DNA from 2 places in the Rossellomorea vietnamensis genome. Region 2 is predicted to be linked to the other one. Evidence: predicted binding sites of a transcription regulator. Region 2 holds the regulator's gene; the other holds the start of a gene.
The links. Region 2 encodes CtsR, which represses protease genes until heat stress. Its sites were predicted from a motif close to ATGGTCAATAAAGGTCAAACA; they were not measured.
Positions count from the first base shown of each region.

Region 1: the regulator CtsR is predicted to act here: its motif matches at 3,294-3,314, upstream of N5C46_RS08195 (ATP-dependent Clp protease ATP-binding subunit).

Region 1 covers NZ_CP104558.1:1,578,264-1,589,449, reverse strand. The annotation lists gene N5C46_RS08210 (YhbD family protein) at 1-259, opposite strand, end outside; gene N5C46_RS08205 (catalase) at 463-2,514, shown strand; gene N5C46_RS08200 (hypothetical protein) at 2,715-3,143, shown strand; gene N5C46_RS08195 (ATP-dependent Clp protease ATP-binding subunit) at 3,437-5,575, shown strand; gene N5C46_RS08190 (CBO0543 family protein) at 5,722-6,234, opposite strand; gene N5C46_RS08185 (Cof-type HAD-IIB family hydrolase) at 6,347-7,090, opposite strand; gene N5C46_RS08180 (MGMT family protein) at 7,252-7,563, shown strand; gene N5C46_RS08175 (hypothetical protein) at 7,575-7,757, opposite strand; gene N5C46_RS08170 (cyanophycinase) at 7,990-8,784, shown strand; gene cphA (cyanophycin synthetase) at 8,799-11,186, shown strand, end outside.
Region 2 covers NZ_CP104558.1:2,725,514-2,736,699, forward strand. The annotation lists gene ispD (2-C-methyl-D-erythritol 4-phosphate cytidylyltransferase) at 1-380, opposite strand, end outside; gene N5C46_RS14105 (PIN/TRAM domain-containing protein) at 447-1,538, opposite strand; gene disA (DNA integrity scanning diadenylate cyclase DisA) at 1,752-2,825, opposite strand; gene radA (DNA repair protein RadA) at 2,829-4,205, opposite strand; gene clpC (ATP-dependent protease ATP-binding subunit ClpC) at 4,534-6,981, opposite strand; gene N5C46_RS14125 (protein-arginine kinase McsB) at 6,983-8,065, opposite strand; gene N5C46_RS14130 (protein-arginine kinase activator protein McsA) at 8,062-8,610, opposite strand; gene N5C46_RS14135 (CtsR family transcriptional regulator) at 8,631-9,092, opposite strand; rRNA gene rrf (5S ribosomal RNA) at 9,814-9,930, opposite strand; rRNA gene N5C46_RS14145 (23S ribosomal RNA) at 10,033-11,186, opposite strand, start outside.

The DNA.
Region 1 (11,186 bases), 1.1 Mb from region 2:
TGACTTCGATCCTCGCGGGATTGGGTGAAAAGAAATCCGAAAGCTCATCCAGGGAGTAATCATCTTTCATTTCTTTGATTGCATCGATCCGGGCAAGCATCTTCTCCCTCGGGAAGAAGGTCTCCTGACCGGTGTAGCTGGATTTCTTGATGAACCATCCTTCCGGAATGATATTCTTACGTTTCCAGCGGTAAAGCTGTCCGTAGGATATCCCGGTCAGTTCCAGTACTTCCTTTTTAGAAATAAAATCGGTTTCCATGGGGATCTCCTCTTTTCGAAACAAAACATTGTTACGTTACTGTAGATTCAGTTTAACAGAACAATGTTACGCAGTAAAGGAAAAAATTAAAAAAATCATAAATCCCGACCTTCCAATAAATGTTTACATCAATCCATCAAGGGTACTAGATAATCAGAATGTTTTACATAGTAAACATTAATAAACATGAGAGGGATGAAAGAATGGGAGACGATCGTCGTACGAAGGTGAATGGTAAAAGTAAAGATGAACAGCTTGAACAGTATAGAGTGGATGACGAAGGAAAGCATCTGACAACCAATCAAGGGCTGAGGGTATCAGAGGATGAGTTTTCCCTGAAAGCCGGAGAGCGTGGACCTACTTTAATGGAGGATTTTCATTTTCGTGAGAAGATGACCCACTTCGACCATGAACGGATCCCTGAAAGGATTGTCCATGCCCGGGGATTCGCGGCACATGGGGAGTTCGAACTCTATGACTCTATGAAAGAATATACAAGGGCTAAATTCCTTCAGGACACGTCGACAAAGACACCTGTATTTGTCCGCTTTTCCACAGTGGCGGGATCCAGGGGTTCTGCCGAGGCAGTGCGTGATGCCCGGGGATTTGCCACTAAATTTTATACAGAGGAAGGGAATTACGATCTGGTAGGGAACAATATTCCCGTCTTCTTCATTCAGGATGCGATCAAATTTCCGGATCTTGTTCATGCCCTTAAACCTGAGCCACATAACGAAATGCCTCAGGCTGCTTCTGCCCACGATACATTCTGGGACTTTATTGCAAACAATCAGGAGTCCGCTCATATGGTGATGTGGGCCATGTCCGATCGGGCGATCCCCCGCAGTTTCCGTATGATGGAAGGCTTTGGTGTCCATACATTCCGTCTGGTGAACGAGGAAGGGAAAGCCCATTTCGTGAAATTCCACTGGAAACCTGTACTCGGAACACACTCACTCGTTTGGGATGAAGCACAGAAGATTAACGGAAAAGACCCTGATTTCCACCGTCGTGATCTATACGAATCCATCGAGGGAGGGGACTATCCGGAGTATGAACTGGGTGTTCAGCTCATCAAGGAGGAAGATGAGTTCAACTTTGACTTTGATGTCCTTGACCCTACGAAGCTATGGCCGGAAGAGGAGATCCCTGTGAAGATCGTCGGGAAAATGACGTTGAACCGCAATGTGGACAATGTGTTTGCCGAAACGGAGCAGGCGGCATTCCATCCTGGATCTGTTGTGCCTGGAATCGATTTCTCCAATGATCCGTTGTTACAGGGACGCCTATTCTCCTATACAGATACACAATTAATCCGTCTCGGGGGACCAAACTTCCACGAGCTTCCGATCAATAGACCTGTGTGTCCTTTCCACAATAACCAGCGTGATGGATACGGACGCCATACGATCAATAAAGGACCGGTGAGCTATCATAACAATTCACTGGCTCATAATACACCGGCCCCTGCTTCTGAGAAAGAAGGCGGGTACACCCACTATCAGGAAAAGATGGAGGGCAGGAAAGTACGTACAAGAAGTGAAAGCTTCAAGGACCACTTCTCTCAGGCTACACTATTCTGGAATAGCATGAGTAAGCCGGAGAAGGAGCATATCATTCAAGCCTTCAGCTTTGAGCTGGGAAAAGTGAAAAGCAAATCGGTTCAGAAACAGATCGTCGATATGTTTGCAAACGTCAGTATGGATCTGGCAAAAGGTTTTGCGGAAGCGATCAATATAGAAGTACCTGAAGGAAAAGGATCGAAGGTTACGAAATCTTCCCCGGCTTTAAGTCAGGAAAACACGAAAAAGAAGCCGGCTACCCGCAAAGTCGGTGTCATCGTAGGGAATGGCTTCAAAGGGGAAGAAGTGAGCCGTGTCCTCTCTGCCCTTAAAGAAGAAGGGATTCAGCCTGAAATCATCAGTGACAAACTGGGGACGCGCAAAGGTGATGACGGCACAGAGCTTGAAGTGGACCACACATTCTTAACGGGAGAATCGGTCTTATTCGACAGCCTGTACGTTGTAGGTGGAGAAAACGTAGATAAGAAATTCTCTCAAGATACCACCTACTTTGTAAAAGAAGCGTATTCTCACTTTAAACCGATCGGTGCCACACATGAAGGTTTACACTGGCTGGAAGAAGCAGGTGTGAAGGGTCCGGGCGTGGTAACCGGGGAAGACATGAAGTCATTCGCAGAGGACTTCACTGCAGCCATCGCAGCACATCGGCATTGGGATCGTGAATTAGTATAAAGATAGTAGAAATAGTAACGGGAAAATGCTAGACCTGCTCTTTAGGTCTAGCATTTTTTTATGGTTGAAATAGCCCTTTTTACTAGAAAATAGACGTTTCTATCATTCGAAACTAGCAATACATACATAAGATAACCATGTAAGGTGCTTTACAAGTACTGAATAAGTGAGGGATTTGCAATAAGATGGAGGGGAAATCTATGAGTGAAAAAAATAATCCACTAGAAGGACTAATGGATTTAATCAATCAATACACAAAAGAAGATGGAAGTAAACTGGATCTGGAATCGGCAAAAGAGAAATTAAGCTCATTACTGAGTGAGGATCATCTCAAAGGACTGTTAGATTCTCAAGGAAAGGGTTCTCTGGATGCAATGGCTTCACTTGGAAACTTAGGGGGCATGGCAAATGTGATGAATATGATCCCAATGGTTGAAAAGGTGGTGAATAAGCATATGTATAAAAAACCTTGTGAATCCTATAAGCATGATGATTGTAAAAAAGACAAGCATCAAGACATCAAAGATCTTCTAGAAGACATTCTATGCGAATTGAAAAAGATTAAAAACTGCACATGCCATACAAAGAAGCATGAGTGCTATAAAGACAACTGGGAGCATTGGTATTAATAGAGTCGGCGGACATGCCGGCTTTTTTGTGTTTTTCAGGAGTGGAGTATCAATAAATCAATTAATTGATTTATCTATCCAACCCTACTATACTCTTCAATCAACGGGAAAGTGGGAGCTGAGAAAAAATTTCCATAAGCAAAAATGTTGAAAGTCAAAAAAGGTCAAATTATACTGTATTCATAAGGTCAAATAAAGTCAAAGTCAAACATAGTCAAATTCTAAAATGACCTTAACCATAAACCAATTAACAAACCATTTTATATATAACAAGACAACAGGAGGTCATGTTTATGAAATGCCAAGTATGTCATCATAATCAAGCAACGGTTGAAGTTTATACGCAACTGAATGGTAAGAAATCCAGTATGAAAATGTGTTCTGCTTGCTTTCAAAAGCAGCAAACCCCTTCTGGCATTCACGGAGGATTCCCGTTTGATGAATTGTTCAAAGGTATGAGCATGGACGGAAGTCCTGACCATGGATTCCAAAACCAGCAACAGCCATCTTCTTCAGCTCAAGGGAAAGGTGGGAATGGTGGAAACGGCATCCTCGATCAGTTCGGACGTAATGTCACTGGAGCCGCTAAAGCCGGTTTGATCGATCCGGTTATCGGTCGAGACAAAGAAGTGGATCGTGTGATTGAAATCCTGAACCGCCGCAATAAAAACAATCCGGTACTGATCGGTGAACCCGGTGTCGGGAAAACAGCCATTGCGGAAGGATTGGCACGTAAAATCGTAGCAGGCGATGTGCCGTCAAAATTATTAAACAAAGAAGTATATGTGATGGACGTTGCTTCCTTGACCGCCGGTACAGGTGTACGGGGTTCATTCGAGGAACGGTTGAAAGCCATCATCAGTGAATTGCAGAGTCGTGAGAACGTCATGCTCTTTATCGATGAAATCCATCAATTAGTGGGAGCAGGTTCTGCAGAGGGATCCATGGATGCAGGGAATATTTTAAAACCGGCGCTTGCCCGCGGTGAACTGCAGGTGATCGGTGCGACAACCCTTAAAGAGTATCGTCAAATCGAAAAAGATGCGGCACTCGAACGTCGTTTCCAGCCTGTCATGGTCAATGAGCCCACTCCGGAAGAAGCCATTGAAATTCTCAAGGGTTTAAAAAGCCGCTATGAAGACTATCATGGGGTGAAATTTACTGATGAGAGCATCGAGGCTTGTGTGAAATTGTCACATCGTTATATTCAGGACCGATTCCTGCCGGATAAAGCGATTGATCTCATGGATGAGGCAGGTTCAAAAGTGAACCTTCTATCTGAAGGCAAGGATAAAACGGCCATACACAAAAAATTACATGAAGTAAGAGTGAAGAAAGAGCAGGCAACGAAAGAAGAAAATTATGAGCAGGCAGCAATCCTGAGGGATGAGGAAGCGTCCTTGGAGAAGCAGCTTGGGCAGGAATCCTCTGATTCTAAGGCACTTGTTGAAAAGGACTTGATCCAGGCAATCATTGAGACCAAAACAGGCATTCCTGTTGGAAAGCTTCAAAGTGATGATCGCAAGCGGATGAAATCCCTTGAAGAAAACCTTGCTCATAAAGTGATCGGACAGGATGAAGCCGTGAAAAAAGTGGCGAAAGCCATCCGACGAAGCCGGGCAGGCTTGAAAGCAAAGCACCGTCCGATCGGAACATTCCTATTTGTCGGACCGACGGGTGTCGGGAAAACGGAATTAACGAAGACATTGGCTGAAGAGTTGTTTGGATCTAAAGATTCCATGCTCCGACTTGATATGAGTGAGTATATGGAGAAACACTCTGTGTCTAAACTGATCGGATCCCCTCCTGGCTATGTGGGTCATGAAGAATCCGGTCAACTGACTGAGAAAGTAAGAAGAAATCCGTACTCCATCATACTCTTGGATGAAATTGAAAAAGCACACCCGGATGTACAGCATATGTTCCTGCAGATTCTTGAAGACGGCCGTCTTACGGATAGTCAGGGCAGAACGGTGAGCTTCAAAGAAACTGTGATCATCATGACAAGTAACGCCGGGGTGACGGATAAGAAGGAAGCCGTCGTAGGTTTCAATACCGGTGGCACAGATGCCATTAAAGAAACGAATATTCTTCAATCGCTGGGTGCCTACTTTAAACCGGAATTCCTGAACCGATTCGATAGTATCATTGAATTCGAATCTCTGGAAAAGGTTGAGCTGCTGGAAATTCTTGATCTGATGCTGAATGAATTGCAGGCTGAGCTCAAGGAGCAGGGGATTACCGTGGAAATTGACGGAGAAGCGAAGCGCAGACTCGTGGAGCTCGGATATCACCCTGAATTTGGTGCAAGACCATTGCGCCGGGTGATCCAGGAAAGAGTGGAAGATAAGATCGCCGACTTCCTTCTTGATGAAGAAGGCGTAACGGAACTGATCGTATCAGTTGAAAATGATGAGATTATCGTGAAATAAACAGGGAAAGGAGCATCCGGAATGGGGATGCTCCTTTTCTTTATTCTTTTCGTTTCAAAATGGCGATATAAATGGCCATCGTTATATACACCCCAAGAATCGAAACTATAAATACAGGTGTGGAAAAGGAACTCATGAAAACACCCTCACTTTAATTCATGAAAAGATGGATGGAAGATCAACAGAAGGATGCCGATGATGGGAACAGAAAGGAGGAGTGCAAGCAGCGGTTTTTTGTGATGCAACCCCAAAATGGTAAACATGATGATGTTAAATACAGCAGACCATCCCAAATTCCAGCCATTTTCGTAAAGGAAAAGCCCTTTTTTATGAAATAAGTACTCGAGAAATGTAAAATAAGCGATCCAGCTTGAAACGTAAACAATCTTCTTTTTCCGGTAAGGAAAATAACGGAGATAGATCATAATCACCACTGGAATGATGAAAAAGGTAAAAACAAGATCGATCAATGTATGATTCAGCCAGTCTACCGTCACCGCTTTATATTCCCATAAGGTGTGGTTATAAAAAATCACGTTATAGGTGAGATTGCAGATAATATAAAACTGCACCGTTGGATAATAGTCCTTCCAGCGTTTCCAATCAATAAAGAACTTTGCAAAAAGTAAATAGACAACGACGATCAGTAATAAGTACATAGTTGGGTACAATCCTTGTTTTTCCATTAGTATAGACGTTACAGGAGAGGAATAGACCCGGTGAAAAGAGAAAGTGCCTGATTCGATAGAGAATCAGGCACTTTTACACTAGTTAGTTCATTTCCTTCAGTACTTTATCGATTGCCTGAGCGACACCGTGATCAGTATTGATCCCCGTCACCCAGTCCGCTGCTTCTTTCACTGCTTCCTGAGCGTTGCCCATGGCCACACCGAATCCAGCTTCTCGGATCATCGCGATGTCATTCATACTGTCCCCGACTGCCATGACTTGATCCATTGAAAGGTCCAGCCATTTACACACTTTTACCAGGGCAGCGGCCTTATTGACCCCTGCTGGATTGATTTCGATGTTGGTTGGTGAGGAGTTCGTAATTTCAAGTGCTTCATTCTTCACCAGTTCATCCAACATGACTTTGCGGACATCATCATCCTGGATATCAAAGCCAAACTTCAGCCAATTATAAGATTCGATATCCTGCTCAAAAGGTTTCCTGCTATTGAATAAGCCTTGGGAAGTGGAAGACCAGAAATACACATCATGCTCTTCTTTAAGCGCCCATAGCTGCTTTACAAGATCAATATCAAGGGGGATGCGGTCTACAAGATTGTATTCATAATCGTAGATCTCCCCGCCATTCACGGTGACAAGATAAGATGAACGACCAAGCTCATCTGAAATGTCCCTGCATGTAAAAAGAGAGCGTCCTGTACTCAATACAACATGAATTCCCTTTTCCTTTGCCCGCTGAATGGCTTGTTCGTTTTCAGGAGATACCTCGCCCTCATGGTTGACGAGTGTCCCATCCATATCCAGTGCAATCAGTTTAATATCCATTATTCTTATCACGTCCTTCTATTCATTCATATACAGTTTAATATAAAGAGAGCGAATCTTCTAGGAACGTGACTTGATGAAGACATGATATCCTATATTCTGTACTTCCTATTTCCATAAGGGTCATACATAATTGAAAGGAAGAAGGGAGGTGAACATGCATGAAGCCGTTTACCGAACGGGCGGTGAACATCATAGCCGATATTCCTCCGGGAAAGGTCATGACATACGGACAAATTGCGGAGCTGGCAGGTAGCCCCAAGGCTGCAAGGCAGGTCGTGAGGATTCTCCACTCCATGAGTGAAAAGTATAAACTCCCCTGGCACAGGGTTCTGAACAGCAAAGGGGAAGTCGGATTTCGTGATGAGGAGCAAATGATGACTCAGAGACTGTCCCTGGAAGCGGAAGGGGTCCACTTTATAGGAAATAACCGGATTGAACTGTGGAAGTATCAGTATCACCCTGAATCATAGAGGAACAAATTTCAATCTAACAAGCCGAAAATAAGGGCAAATAAAGACATAAGGCCCGTGAACCCAATGATTACATAACCGATAATCCGGATCCCGAGTGGAAGACTCTCCTTTCCGGGCTGGTTCATGGGCGCCCCTTCAATTTTAGACATATGGTCGGTCACATCATTGAACGGTTCTTTACGATTTGTCATGGTATCCCTCCTGTAAATATATTACTATAAATTTAAAATCGAAGAAAGTGATCTTATAGCCAGATGGCCAGGTCTTCACCTTCAGAAAGGATTGGACCTGGTCATGTTCTGTTTTTATATAGGTTTAATCAATGGTAAACAGGGGTATAGATGCTTTGTTGAACACAAAATATATTTTTAATTTTCTGAACTATTTTTGGAAATTAAATGAGAGCGAAGAGGTTGATGGAGGATGGCAAAAGGTGATTTGCTGATCATTGGTGGCAACGAGGATAAAACGGATGAGAAGGTCATCTTATCGAAGTTCGCTACAATATGTCAAAATAGACAAGGTCCGATTGGGATCGTTACGACTGCTACAGCTTATCCGGAAGAAGTGGGGAATGAATACGCAAGTTTGTTTCACACCCTTCATGGAACAAAACCACTATTGCTCCATCTGGATTCCCGCGAGAAAGCGGATGATCCTGAATTGATCGAGCAGCTTTCCTCTCTATCGGGGTTATTCATGACAGGCGGAGATCAACTCAGACTCACGAGTCTCCTGGGGGGGACAACCTTCTATAAACACTGTCTTAAAGAATGGAAGGGAGGTCTGGTCATAGGCGGGACCAGTGCAGGGGCTGCCGTCATGAGCAGGTTGATGATCATATCATCCAAAATCTCAAAAAAGCAGGATGTCTCGATCCTCGAAATGGGATCTGGCTTCGGATTTCTCGAAGACGTCATAATAGATCAGCACTTTTCCCAGCGTGACAGGTTTTCAAGGCTGATGAGGGCGATTGCATTAAATCCTCAAATTATCGGGGTGGGGATCGATGAAAATACAGCGATTTGGGTCAACAGTGAACGGAATCAATTTGAAGTGATCGGTGAATTCAATGTGAGCATTTTCGACGGGAAAACGTCTTCCTATATAGATGTTGCTGAAAATAAAGAGAACATGACCATATCAGATATTCGTTTTCACACATTGGGTGAGGGCGCGATCTTTGATTTAACCAAAAGGGAATTAATTATATCTTAAGGAGAGAACATTTAATGAAAATCAATCGCGTCAACTACTTATCCGGTCCTAACTTATACAGCTTCAAGCCGACGATCTGCATCGAACTCGATATAGAGGAGTTCGAAGAAAAGCCCTCCAACCGATTGGAAGGATTTACCGACACATTGCTGAAGGTCATGCCGTCCCTGTTCACACACACCTGTTCAAGGGGGTATGCAGGGGGATTTGTGGAACGCTTGTATGAAGGGACGTGGATGGGTCACATCCTTGAACATATCGCACTGGAAATCCAGCATCTGGCGGGAATCACTGTAAAGCGCGGCAAAACAATCACGAGCGAACGGAAAGGGATTTATTTCGTGACATACGATTATGTGGAAAAGAAGTCCGGATATTATGCGTTTACAGCAGCGATGGAAATCGTAGAAGCCATCCTCGAACATAAAGAGGTCAGTGCCGAACCTTACATATCAGAAACTTCCGATCTCTATCATCTGCATAAAATGGGGCCGAGCACAGAGGCCATCTTTCAAGCCGCCAAAGCACGGAAGATACCAGTCGAAAGAACGGGAACAAACAGCCATTTAAGGCTCGGGACCGGTAAGAAACAAAAATTCGTACAGGCGACCATTTCAAGTCAATCCTCTTATCTTGCTGTAGAGGACTCCTGTGATAAAGATGCGACGAAAATGTTATTGAAGAGTGCAGGTCTGCCAGTGCCAGAGGGGGATGTAGTTTCAAACGAGTACGAGCTTCTTCAGTCTGCAGGAAAGATCGGATTCCCACTCGTAATCAAACCAGTCAATGGACGCCAGGGACAAAATATCGTGACGGATATCCAGAATGAAATGGACCTGTTAACGGCCTTCCGCTGTGTATACAGTGAAGGGACTGACTATATCATTGAACGTTACTATAAAGGAAAGGACTACCGATTCCTTGTCGTGAACAATGAACTCATAGCAGCCAGTCTTCGCCAGCCTCCCACGGTAATCGGTGACGGGAGAAAAACAATAAAGGAATTAATTGAAAGCGAAAACAAAAATCCTTTGCGTGGAGAGGGACATGAGAAAGCCATGAGCAGGATTCCCCTGGATGAACGAACCGTTGTACATCTGGAGAAGGAAGGACACTCCCTGGATACTGTCCTTAAAATGGGACAAAGTCTTGAGGTATTGGGGAATGCGAACCTTTCCACCGGTGGTTCAGCCATTGACGTGACAGATGAGGTTCATCCTCATTACCGCAAGATGGCAGAAGGAGCTGCGGTTGCCATTGGTCTTGACATTGCCGGAATCGATATCCTTTCAACGGATGTAACCGTCCCATTCGAAAAGGGGGCTGCAGCCATCCTTGAAGTGAATGCTGCGCCTGGGATACGGATGCACCATTATCCTTCAGAAGGAAAAAGCCGGGACGTCGGGGGAGCGATCGTTGACTATTTATTCGAAAATCGCGAGGAAGCGGCCATCCCGATAGTCGCTGTGACAGGAACGAACGGTAAGACAACGACCTGCCGGTTGGTCTCCCACTTATTACAGAAGGAGGATGTAACCGTCGGCTTCACATGCTCTGACGGCGTTTGGATCGCCGAACAACAAATCGATGAAGGCGATTGCAGCGGTCCAAAAAGCGCCAGGAAAGTCCTCTCCCACCCTGGTGTGGACGTTGCCGTACTTGAAACGGCCAGAGGCGGCATGCTGAGGGAAGGTCTGGCTTTCAGGCACTGTGACGTGTCCATCGTCACTAATATCAGTGAAGATCATCTGGGATTGAATGGCATAGATACACTGGAGGATTTAAAAAAGCTGAAGCAGACGGTGGCCGAAGTGGTTCTACCAGGAGGGTCGTGCGTATTGAATGCGGATGATCCGAGATGTGTCGAAATGGCCACTCAAACGTATGGAAAGGTTATCTATTTCTCATTATCTCTTTCAAATCCAGTGATACAGGAGCATATTGAAAGTGGGAATGAGGCTTGGTACATGGATGAAGGATGGATCATGCATACCTGTGAGGGGAAAACGGAACGATTTTTGCCGGTCTCCCATATTCCCATCACCATCAATGGTGCTGCCAAGTATAATGTCTTGAATGTGCTTGGTTCTCTTGCCGCTGCACATTCTTTAGGGCGCCCACTCTCCGAACTTAGAAGCAAGGTGATCAGTTTTCTACCGACTGAAAATCAGAATCGTGGACGATTCAATGTTCAAATCGTACAAGGAAGGACCATTATTGTGGACTACGCCCATAATCCGGCAGGCTTAAGGGCATTATACGATACCATTGCCCATCTGAAGGATGGAAGGGTCATCACGGTTGGCTCAGCTGCGGGAGACCGGAAAGACGAAACGATTCAGGAAATGGGAAGGATTTTTGGAAAGCATTCTGATATCTTCATTATCAAGGAAGATCTGAAT
Region 2 (11,186 bases):
GCAGCCCCCGTTGAATATGTCTTTTCGACTAATTGGTGAATCGTGGATTCTTTAATAAATGGTCTTGCTCCGTCATGTACCAGAACAATCTCATGATCAACCTCAAGCAATGCATTGTATACACTATGCTGTCTTTCTTCTCCACCATCGACAAGCTTCACGACCTTCTTGATGCCGTAGCGCTCCAAGAGTCCTTGAAACACTTGTCGCTCTGAAGGATGGATGGCTAAATAGATTCCCTTACAAAGGATGTCATGCTCGAACACACGCAATGTATGAATGATGACAGGACAGCTATTCAACTCAAGGAGCAGTTTGTTTTTGCCCGCTTTCATCCGTTTTCCCTGCCCTGCAGCCGGAATGACCACTTCATATTCCATAATATAACTCCTTTAACACACAAGTAATACTATTCATTATACCTTACTGCATCAATGGAGTCAGGTTTACAGTGCTTTTTCCAGTTGCTTCGGTTTCGCAAATATCATCCTGCCTGCAGATGTCTGAAGAACGGATGTGACAAGGACATCGATATACTTACCGATGTAATTACGCCCTTCTTCCACGACGATCATCGTACCATCATCCAGGTAAGCAATTCCCTGGTTATGCTCCTTACCGTCTTTGATGACCTGTACCTTCAATTCTTCTCCAGGAAGAACAACCGGTTTGACGGCGTTGGCCAGGTCATTGATGTTCAATACTTGTACACCTTGAAGATCACACACTTTATTCAGGTTAAAATCATTCGTTACAACGATACCATTCGTAAGCTTCGCTAATTTCACCAGCTTCGAATCCACTTCCTGAATTTCCTCGAAGTCCCCCTCATATATCTGGACCTCAACAGGAAGCTCTTTTTGGATACGGTTTAAAATATCCAGACCACGGCGTCCACGATTTCGCTTCAATACATCGGAAGAATCGGCAATATGCTGGAGCTCTTCCAGTACGAATTGCGGAATCACCACGATTCCTTCTAAAAATCCTGTTTGGCAGATATCCGCGATACGGCCATCAATGATCACGCTCGTATCCAATATCTTAAGGGTCTTCACACCCTCTTCATCCAAATCATCTTCCGTCCCTTTTTTCTTACCTCGGTTTGCCGTGCCGAATAGATTGACCAATTCGTCCCTTTTCTTAAATCCAACCTGGAATCCTAAATATCCAAGAAGCAATGTTAATAGAATGGGAATCACCGTATTGACGATCGGAATCTCCATCTGATTGAAGGGGATCCCAAACAAATACGCAACAAATAAACCGATAATCAGGCCTAAACTGCCAAATAACAAATCCGTTACTGGTGCCTTTACCAAGCTATCTTCAAACCACTTGACGAAATTGACGACATACTCGACTGCCCAAAACGTAAGAATATAAAAAATGATGGCACCAAATATAGCAGTCATATAAGGGTTATTAATTAAAGGAATGTCCGATAGATTTATGACGGTAAATAATTCGGGAAGCAGAAATATCCCAAGTGTTCCCCCGACAATGAGGAAGCACGCTTGAACGATTCTTTTTAACATTCCCTCACCTCCTCCTACTCATTATAAACAATTTACTATTTTTGAAACGTCTAAGGGCTTGAAAATTTGAATTTAATACAACGGATACGATTTTGATACACTTATCCCAGCTTACTAGCTTCCTTAAATGAAGGCTAACACGTCCAAACCAAACTGTCAATTTTTTGAAAATGATACAATTATACCATTTCTGGCATATATAGGCCTCTCTACCTACAGCTGTCGATCGGCAAACGTCTGTTCCTTAATCAGTTTTAACCCCTCTTTGATTTTCCTTGCCCGCACTTCACCGATGCCTTCGACTTCATCCAAATCATCGACTGAAGCCCTCACTACATGGGGGAGGGTTTCAAATCTCGTGATAAGATTTTCAATGATGACGATCGGCAGACGGGGGATCTTATTCAACACGCGGTATCCCCTTGGATAGATCGCATCATCATGATGGACATATCCGTGGTATCCGAGTAATTTTAAAAGGACATTATCCTCCAATACTTCTGAATGAACAAGCTCCTGGAACTTATAGAGAAGTTCGAACGGTTTGATATTCCTTTCCTGGGAATAGTCCCGGATGATGAGCATCGCCTCATCCTCAATATCCGCCAACAGTTCATTCATCTGGAGGCGGATCAATCTGCCCTCGACACCGAGCTCGCTGAGATACGTCAAAAGCTCGTTCTTGATCCTGAGAACCATCTCGAAGCGGTGAAGAACCTGCAGTAAGTCGCTTTGGGTGACAAGCTCCTCAAACTCAAGGACGGATAAATTAGAAATGCTTTGATCGAGAACCACCTTATATTTCTCCAAGGTTTGGATTGCCTGGTTGGCTTTCGTCAAGATGACAGAGATGTCCTTTAGTGCATATCGGAAATTCCCTTGATACAGGGTGATGACGTTTCTCCGTTGAGAGATGGCGATGACAAGGGCATTTGTCTGCCTCGCAACCCGTTCTGCCGTCCGATGTCTCATACCCGTTTCCGTGGAAGGCACGTACACATCGGGAGCCAACTGTGCATTTGCCAAAATGATCTTCGTTCCCGCTTCATTCAGGATGATGGCCCCATCCATCTTGGCCAATTCATACAGGTAGCTGGGGGAGAATGCACAATTGATATGAAAGCCCCCGTCCAGAACAGATTTCACCTTATCATTGTACCCAACAACAATAAGTCCACCCGTATTGGCTCTCAGCACATTATCAATGCCGTCCCTGATCGGGGCACCGGGAGCAACGAATTGCAATATATCCGACATGGACTTATCTCTTGCCTTCTTATCTTCCATTTCTTATCCTCCTAAGATAATTGAGAGTGCTTCATTGATATTAGATACCCCTTTGACCTCTATATCAGAAGGAGGCTGCCATCCGCTTAAGTTATTCTGGGGAATAATCACTCTCTTAAACCCTAACTTGGCTGCTTCCTGCACGCGCTGCTCAATTCTTGATACCCTTCTGATCTCACCTGTTAAACCGACTTCACCGATAATGCAATCATGGGCACTGGACGCCCTGTCACGAAAACTCGAAGCGATACTTGCAGCAACAGCCAAATCAATCGCCGGTTCATCCAGTTTCACACCGCCAGCCACTTTCAGATAGGCATCCTGCTGCTGCAATAGCATGCCTGCCCGCTTTTCCAACACAGCCATGATCAATGAAACCCGGCTATGATCGATCCCGGTTGCCATCCTTCGGGGATTATTAAAACTGGTTGGGGTCACAAGAGCTTGAATCTCCACCAGAACCGGCCTCGTTCCTTCCATCGAGGCAACCACCGTTGAACCTGCCGCACCCTGTGAACGCTCCTCCAGGAATATCTCAGACGGATTGGCCACTTCCTCAAGGCCCAGTTCCTTCATTTCAAAAATCCCCATCTCATTCGTAGATCCGAAACGGTTCTTCACCGCTCTTAAAATACGATAGGAGTGATGACGTTCGCCTTCAAAATACAGGACGGTATCGACCATATGCTCCAATAATCGAGGTCCTGCAATCGAGCCTTCCTTGGTAACATGCCCTACAATAAAGATGGCAATGCCCTTTGTTTTCCCGATTCTCATCAGTTCTGCCGTACACTCCCTTACCTGGGACACACTGCCGGGGGCAGACGTCACGTCAGGATGAAAGACTGTCTGAATCGAGTCGATGATGACGAAATCCGGCGAGATTTGCTCAATCGTTTGATGAATCAGCTCAAGATTTGTTTCCGCAAATATATATAAATCATCTGATTTCACATGCAGTCGATCTGCCCGGAGCTTGGTTTGCTTGATGGATTCCTCTCCGGAAATGTATAAAACCTTCTGCTTCTGATCAGCAAGCTGGGCCGAAACCTGCAGCAGCAAAGTGGATTTTCCGATCCCCGGGTCTCCACCAATCAAGATAAGCGACCCTGGTACTACTCCTCCCCCAAGCACCCGGTTCAACTCTTTCGACTCGGTCAATACCCTTGGCTCCTGCTTGGTTTCGATGGAGATCAGCTTCTCTGCTTTAGATGGTCCGGTATTCTCTGAGTGCATAAACGACGTCCGGGGTTTCTTCCCTGTCATCTCAACCTCTTCCACCATCGTATTCCATTCGTTACACCCCGGACATTTCCCCATCCATTTAGCAGACTCATATCCACAAGATGAACACACAAACTTTGTCTTTTTCTTAGCCAATCTATTCTTCCCCTCTATTATCCTATTTGTACTCTTAACTATTCACGATAATACCATTTGGAATGATTGTATCGGTTTTATGTACTAGATTCAATTGAAAAGCGGAGCCGGCTTGGGTAGAGGCGACAAGCATAAGACGAGTGAACCGGAAAGGCGCCCTTTGCCTTTTTGGTTCACTTGGCTTATGACCTCGAGCCTCTAGCCGGCGGAGCTAGACAATCGAAAAGCGGAGCCGGCTTGGTCAGGCCCGCCCACCACGTAAGGTAACCATTATGATAAAAGAGGTACACGAAAAACATATACGTGTACCTCTTCATCATCCTTGCTATTATGTCGGCGTATTGGCTGCTTCCTCTTCTTTAACCTTTACAACAAATTCACTATCTTCTACGTCGATCAAAATATTCTGTCCTGTCAGCACTTTCCCTCTTAACAATTCTTCCGACAGTTTATCCTCAACATATTTCTGGATAGCGCGACGGAGAGGTCGTGCACCGTATTCAGGATCGAATCCTTCATCTGCTATCTTCTCTTTGGCAGCAGGTGTAAGCTCTAAATGAATATCCTGTTCTTTCAAGCGGGTTGTCAATTGGTTTGACATCAATGTCACAATCTCTTTCAAGTGGTCTTTTTCAAGGGAATGGAACACGATGATTTCATCGATACGGTTAAGGAACTCAGGTCGGAAAGCACGTTTCAGCTCTTCCATGACCTTTCCTTTCATATCTTTATAATCCTGTTTCCCGTCCTGAATATTGAACCCTACGTATTTATTGCTCTTAAGGGACTGTGCACCAACGTTTGAAGTCATGATCAGGACTGTATTCCTGAAGTCTACCGTTCTTCCTTTAGAGTCTGTTAAACGGCCATCCTCCAGAACTTGAAGGAGAATATTGAATACATCCGGATGTGCTTTTTCAATTTCATCCAAAAGAACGACCGAATATGGCTTGCGGCGAACCTTTTCCGTTAACTGACCGCCTTCCTCGTATCCCACATATCCTGGAGGAGAACCGACCAAACGGGAAGTCGAATGCTTCTCCATGTACTCGGACATATCAATGCGGATCATCGCATCTTCATCACCGAACATGGACTCTGCAAGTGCTCTTGCCAATTCCGTTTTCCCGACTCCAGTAGGTCCTAAGAAAATGAAGGAACCAATCGGACGCTTCGGATCTTTCAAGCCGGCCCGTGCACGGCGCACGGCTTTCGAAACAGCAACGACTGCTTCTGATTGTCCGATGACTCTGGAATGAAGGATTTCCTCTAATTTGAGTAAGCGATCCGTTTCCGTTTGAGCCAATTTCGATACCGGTACTCCCGTCCAGTTCGAAACAACCTTCGCAATATCCTCAACAGTTACTTCTGTATTTTCCTGCCCCTGCTTTTCTTTCCATGTGTTCTTTGTTTCTTCCAGCTCTTCACGAAGCTTCTGCTCAGAATCTCTTAGTGAAGCCGCTTTTTCAAATTCCTGGCTTTGAACCGCTGCATCCTTCTCTTTGCGGATTTCTTCCAGCTTTGCTTCAAGCTCTTTCAAGTTTGGCGGCGTCGTATAAGAACGTAAGCGCACCTTGGAACCTGCTTCATCAATTAAATCGATGGCCTTATCCGGTAGGAAGCGGTCTGAAATATAGCGATCAGAAAGCTTCACTGCAGCATCAATCGCTTCATCCGTAATCGACACGCGGTGATGGGCCTCATAACGATCACGTAATCCTTTAAGGATCTGAATGGACTCTGCAGCCGTTGGTTCATTGACTTGAATTGGTTGGAAACGGCGCTCAAGCGCTGCATCCTTTTCAATATATTTACGGTACTCATCTAATGTCGTGGCACCGATACATTGCAATTCCCCACGTGCAAGGGAAGGCTTTAAGATGTTGGAGGCATCAATCGCCCCTTCAGCCCCTCCTGCTCCGATTAACGTATGGAGCTCATCGATGAAGAGGATGATGTTACCCGCCTGACGGATTTCATCCATGACCTTCTTCAGTCGGTCCTCGAATTCTCCGCGGTATTTCGTACCGGCTACCACCGTACCCATATCAAGGGTCATCACGCGTTTGTCACGCAGGATTTCAGGCACTTCATTGGCGATGATCTGCTGTGCAAGGCCTTCTGCGATCGCTGTCTTACCTACTCCGGGCTCACCGATCAACACCGGGTTATTCTTCGTACGACGACTCAGCACTTCAATGACGCGCTGAATTTCCTTGCTTCGACCAATGACCGGATCCAAGCTGCCTTCACGGGCAATGGCTGTCAGATCACGGGCTAAGCTGTCAAGTGTAGGCGTATTGGCATTGGCGTTGCCTCCACCCTGATGGTTGCTTGAATCATTGCTTCCAAGCAACTGCAATACCTGCTGTCTCGCTTTATTCAAGCTGACACCCAGATTACCGAGTACCCGGGCGGCCACTCCTTCACCCTCGCGAATCAACCCCAGTAAAATATGTTCCGTTCCTACATATGAGTGACCCAGCTTACGGGCCTCATCCATGGAAAGTTCAATCACTTTCTTCGCACGAGGTGTGTAATGGATCGTTTGAGATTTCTCGGTTCCTTTCCCGATCAATCCTTCAACTTCCTTCTGGATCTTTTCAGGGCTCAGTCCCAATGCCGTAAGTGCCTTGGCAGCGATTCCTTCACCTTCGCGGACAAGTCCTAATAAAATATGTTCAGTACCAATATTACTGTGCGACAAACGAATCGCTTCTTCTTGAGCTAATGCCAGTACTTTTTGGGCTCTTTCTGTAAATCGACCAAACATCATATTATTTTTCCTCCTCACATGTATCTTTATCTAACTTAATTCGCTCCCGAATCAAAGAAGACCTTCTTATATCTCGTTCATTTGGTCTCAATGGACCTCCAGAATATTGTTGTAAAAAACCAGGTTGGGTTAAAATCATTAGTTCATTCAATATATTCTTAGATATCACTTTGATGTATCCTAAATCAATTCCAAGCCTGACATCCGATAAACATTTCGCAGCTTCCTTGGACTCAATGATCCTGCTATGCTCCAGCACCCCTAGAGAACGGAAGATCCTATCCTCTAATTGTATGTTTGACGTTTGAACTAATGCATCCCTTGCCGATTGCTCTTTCTCGATGATCTGCTTCACAACACTTAACAAATCTTCTACGATATCCTCTTCCGACTTACCAAGTGTCGTTTGATTGGAGATCTGAAAGATGTTCCCCAGCGCTTCGCTGCCTTCTCCGTAGATCCCCCGCACCACTAACCCCAGTTGATTAATCGCAGGGATGATACGGTTCAATTGCTGCGTCAACACCAGTCCCGGCAAGTGCATCATGACTGAAGCCCTGAGCCCCGTCCCCACGTTGGTAGGACAAGTCGTTAAGTAGCCATGCTTCTCATCAAACGCAAAGTCAAATTCACTTTCAAACCAATCGTCGATCTGATTGGCTTTCTTTAGAGCTTCCTTCAATTGCAGACCTGGATATAAACACTGTATTCGAATATGGTCCTCTTCGTTTACCATTATGCTAATATCTTCCTCACTTGATAAAAGGACAGCTCCATAATTCGTTTCCTCTGCGAGATTCGGACTTATGAGGTGTTTCTCCATTAATACCCTCTTTTGAAGAGGCTGAATCTCACTTGTAGGTAAAAATTCTAATTCTCCTAAATTCTTCGGGTATGATGTGAGCTTCTCCTTTACCCGATCCACGATTTCCCGGGCTTCCTCAGAAGAATAAAGAGTGGAAAAACGGAAGTCCGTCAGATTCCTCGCAAGCCTTACCCTCGAGCTGAGGACAATATCCGAATTCGGTCCCTCCTCACTCATCCAGGAACTGACGGCATTACTCAAGAATTTCTCAAGACTCATTCGTTATCGCCTCCCTCTTTCTTCATTTCCTTTTCCAGGGAGCGGATTTCGTCTCGGATTTCGGCTGCTTTCTCAAACTCTTCATCCGCAATCATCGTTTGCAATTCAGACTTCAACTGCAATACCTTCTTTTTTACATGGATGGCTCCGCCCATACGTTCCGGAACCTTACCGTGATGCTCGACATTTCCATTATGAACACGCTTTAATAATGGAGTGAGTTCCTCTTTAAACGTCTCATAACAATGGGCACAGCCGAAGCGTCCCACATTGATGAACTGATGAATCGTCATTTTACATTTTTCACACTGTAAAACTTCTGTCTTAGGAATCTCGGTTTCCTTTGCCTGCTTAAATGCAGGAGCTATATTAAGAAGACCTGCCAATAGATTGTTCACAGAAAAGCCGGGAGAAGAATCAAACATAAACATCTCACCCTTATCCTGAGCACATTGCTCACATAAGTGAACCTCTGTTTTTTCCCCGTTTACCACCTTGGTAAAATGAAGGGTCGCAGGTCTTTCATTGCACTCTTGACAAACCATCCCATTCACCTCTTTAACCCTTACTCATACTTCAATGTATCCAGCATGGCTCTAAGCATTCGTCCTCTCAGTATATCCCGTTCGGGTAATTCAACCATGATGACCGATCGATCCATCACACTCAGCATGATCTTGGCTTCTCTTTCAGAAATGATTTCTTCTTCGACTAACCGAAAAACAATATCAGCTGCCGTATTCTGACTGATCGTTTGTGTAATCAATGCCACTAGCTGGTCGATCAAGTGAACCTGATCGTGGGCCTTCACCTTCATGATCCGGATGTATCCACCGCCGCCTCGTTTACTTTCTACTACATACCCTCGTTCTACAGTAAAGCGGGTATTAATCACATAATTAATTTGAGAAGGAACACATTGAAACTTATCAGCGATCTCGCTTCTTTTAATCTCGACTATCTCACTTTCACTCAGTTCTAACACATTCTTTAAATAATTTTCAATGATGTCGGATATGTTCCTCATCAAACCTCCTCCTCATTTTGACTTTGACTATATTTGACTATAATTATACAACCGTGTTTTAAACTTTGCAATTATGAAGTTTGACCTTAGAAGTTTTCCTGTTTACGGAAGGTTTTAAACGTGTGAATGTGAGATTGTTGGATAGAAATTTGGAATTGGGGCACAACGTAGGTGAGAAGTCTTAGGATGGGGTGCCGTGGTGAGTGGGTTTTGTAGTAGTGGCAATTGGGATTGGTTTAGGCTCAGGAAGAAGTGAATTCTAACTATCCTGACAAGAATGCTTCGTTCCTTAAATAGCGTTTTTTTTGGCTATTTTCTCTCCGTTCGATTGGCTTTCAGGTTAGATTGTCTACTTAAGCTGATATTGTGATGTTAGATGGGATTTTGAGACGGCTAAGTTGCGGATTTTTTATTTACTTTGCCTTTTCGGAAAGCAATCATGCGAGTTTTGAGGGGAATCATGCCGGATTGATGATAATCGTGCGGGGGAAGGGTTTTTCATGCGAGGTTGTGATTTATCATGCGGTATTTCAAATAATCGTGCCAGCTTGTCGAATTTTCTTTACACCGTCCTTACCAGTTCACTCATCCATCACCCATTCCCTTCTTCGTCAACAGGCAGAGACTCTGTCCCTAAAACAGCGTCTCTCTCACAATGTTTTTCGAACTTCAAAACAACACAAAAAAGAGCAACTCACTAAGAGCTACTCTTTTCCTATTTGCCTGGCGACGTCCTACTCTCACAGGGGGAGATCCCCCAACTACCATCGGCGCTGAAGAGCTTAACTTCCGTGTTCGGCATGGGAACGGGTGTGACCTCTTCGCCATTATCACCAGACGAATATTCAATTGAAGGGTTGTTCCTTCAAAACTAGATAAAGGATTGATGTCAAGAAAGCCGAGTATCGACCAATTGTTGTTCATATAAATATGACTCTTTGTGGTTAAGTCCTCGATCGATTAGTATCAGTCAACTCCACATGTCGCCATGCTTCCATCTCTGACCTATCTACCTAGTCATCTTCTAGGGATCTTACTCACATACGTGATGGGAAATCTCATCTCGAGGGGGGCTTCATGCTTAGATGCTTTCAGCACTTATCCCTTCCGCACATAGCTACCCAGCGATGCCTTTGGCAAGACAACTGGTACACCAGCGGTGCGTCCATCCCGGTCCTCTCGTACTAAGGACAGCTCCTCTCAAATTTCCTGCGCCCACGACGGATAGGGACCGAACTGTCTCACGACGTTCTGAACCCAGCTCGCGTACCGCTTTAATGGGCGAACAGCCCAACCCTTGGGACCGACTACAGCCCCAGGATGCGATGAGCCGACATCGAGGTGCCAAACCTCCCCGTCGATGTGGACTCTTGGGGGAGATAAGCCTGTTATCCCCGGGGTAGCTTTTATCCGTTGAGCGATGGCCCTTCCATGCGGAACCACCGGATCACTAAGCCCGACTTTCGTCCCTGCTCGACTTGTAGGTCTCGCAGTCAAGCTCCCTTGTGCCTTTACACTCTGCGAATGATTTCCAACCATTCTGAGGGAACCTTTGGGCGCCTCCGTTACTCTTTAGGAGGCGACCGCCCCAGTCAAACTGCCCACCTGACACTGTCTCCCACCCCGATAAGGGGCGCGGGTTAGAATTTCAATACAGCCAGGGTAGTATCCCACCGATGCCTCCACCGAAGCTGGCGCTCCGGTTTCCAAGGCTCCTACCTATCCTGTACAAGCTGTACCAAAATTCAATATCAGGCTACAGTAAAGCTCCACGGGGTCTTTCCGTCCTGTCGCGGGTAACCTGCATCTTCACAGGTACTATAATTTCACCGAGTCTCTCGTTGAGACAGTGCCCAGATCGTTACGCCTTTCGTGCGGGTCGGAACTTACCCGACAAGGAATTTCGCTACCTTAGGACCGTTATAGTTACGGCCGCCGTTTACTGGGGCTTCGATTCGCACCTTCGCTTGCGCTAAGCACTCCTCTTAACCTTCCAGCACCGGGCAGGCGTCAGCCCCTATACTTCGCCTTACGGCTTCGCAGAGACCTGTGTTTTTGCTAAACAGTCGCCTGGGCCTATTCACTGCGGCTCTC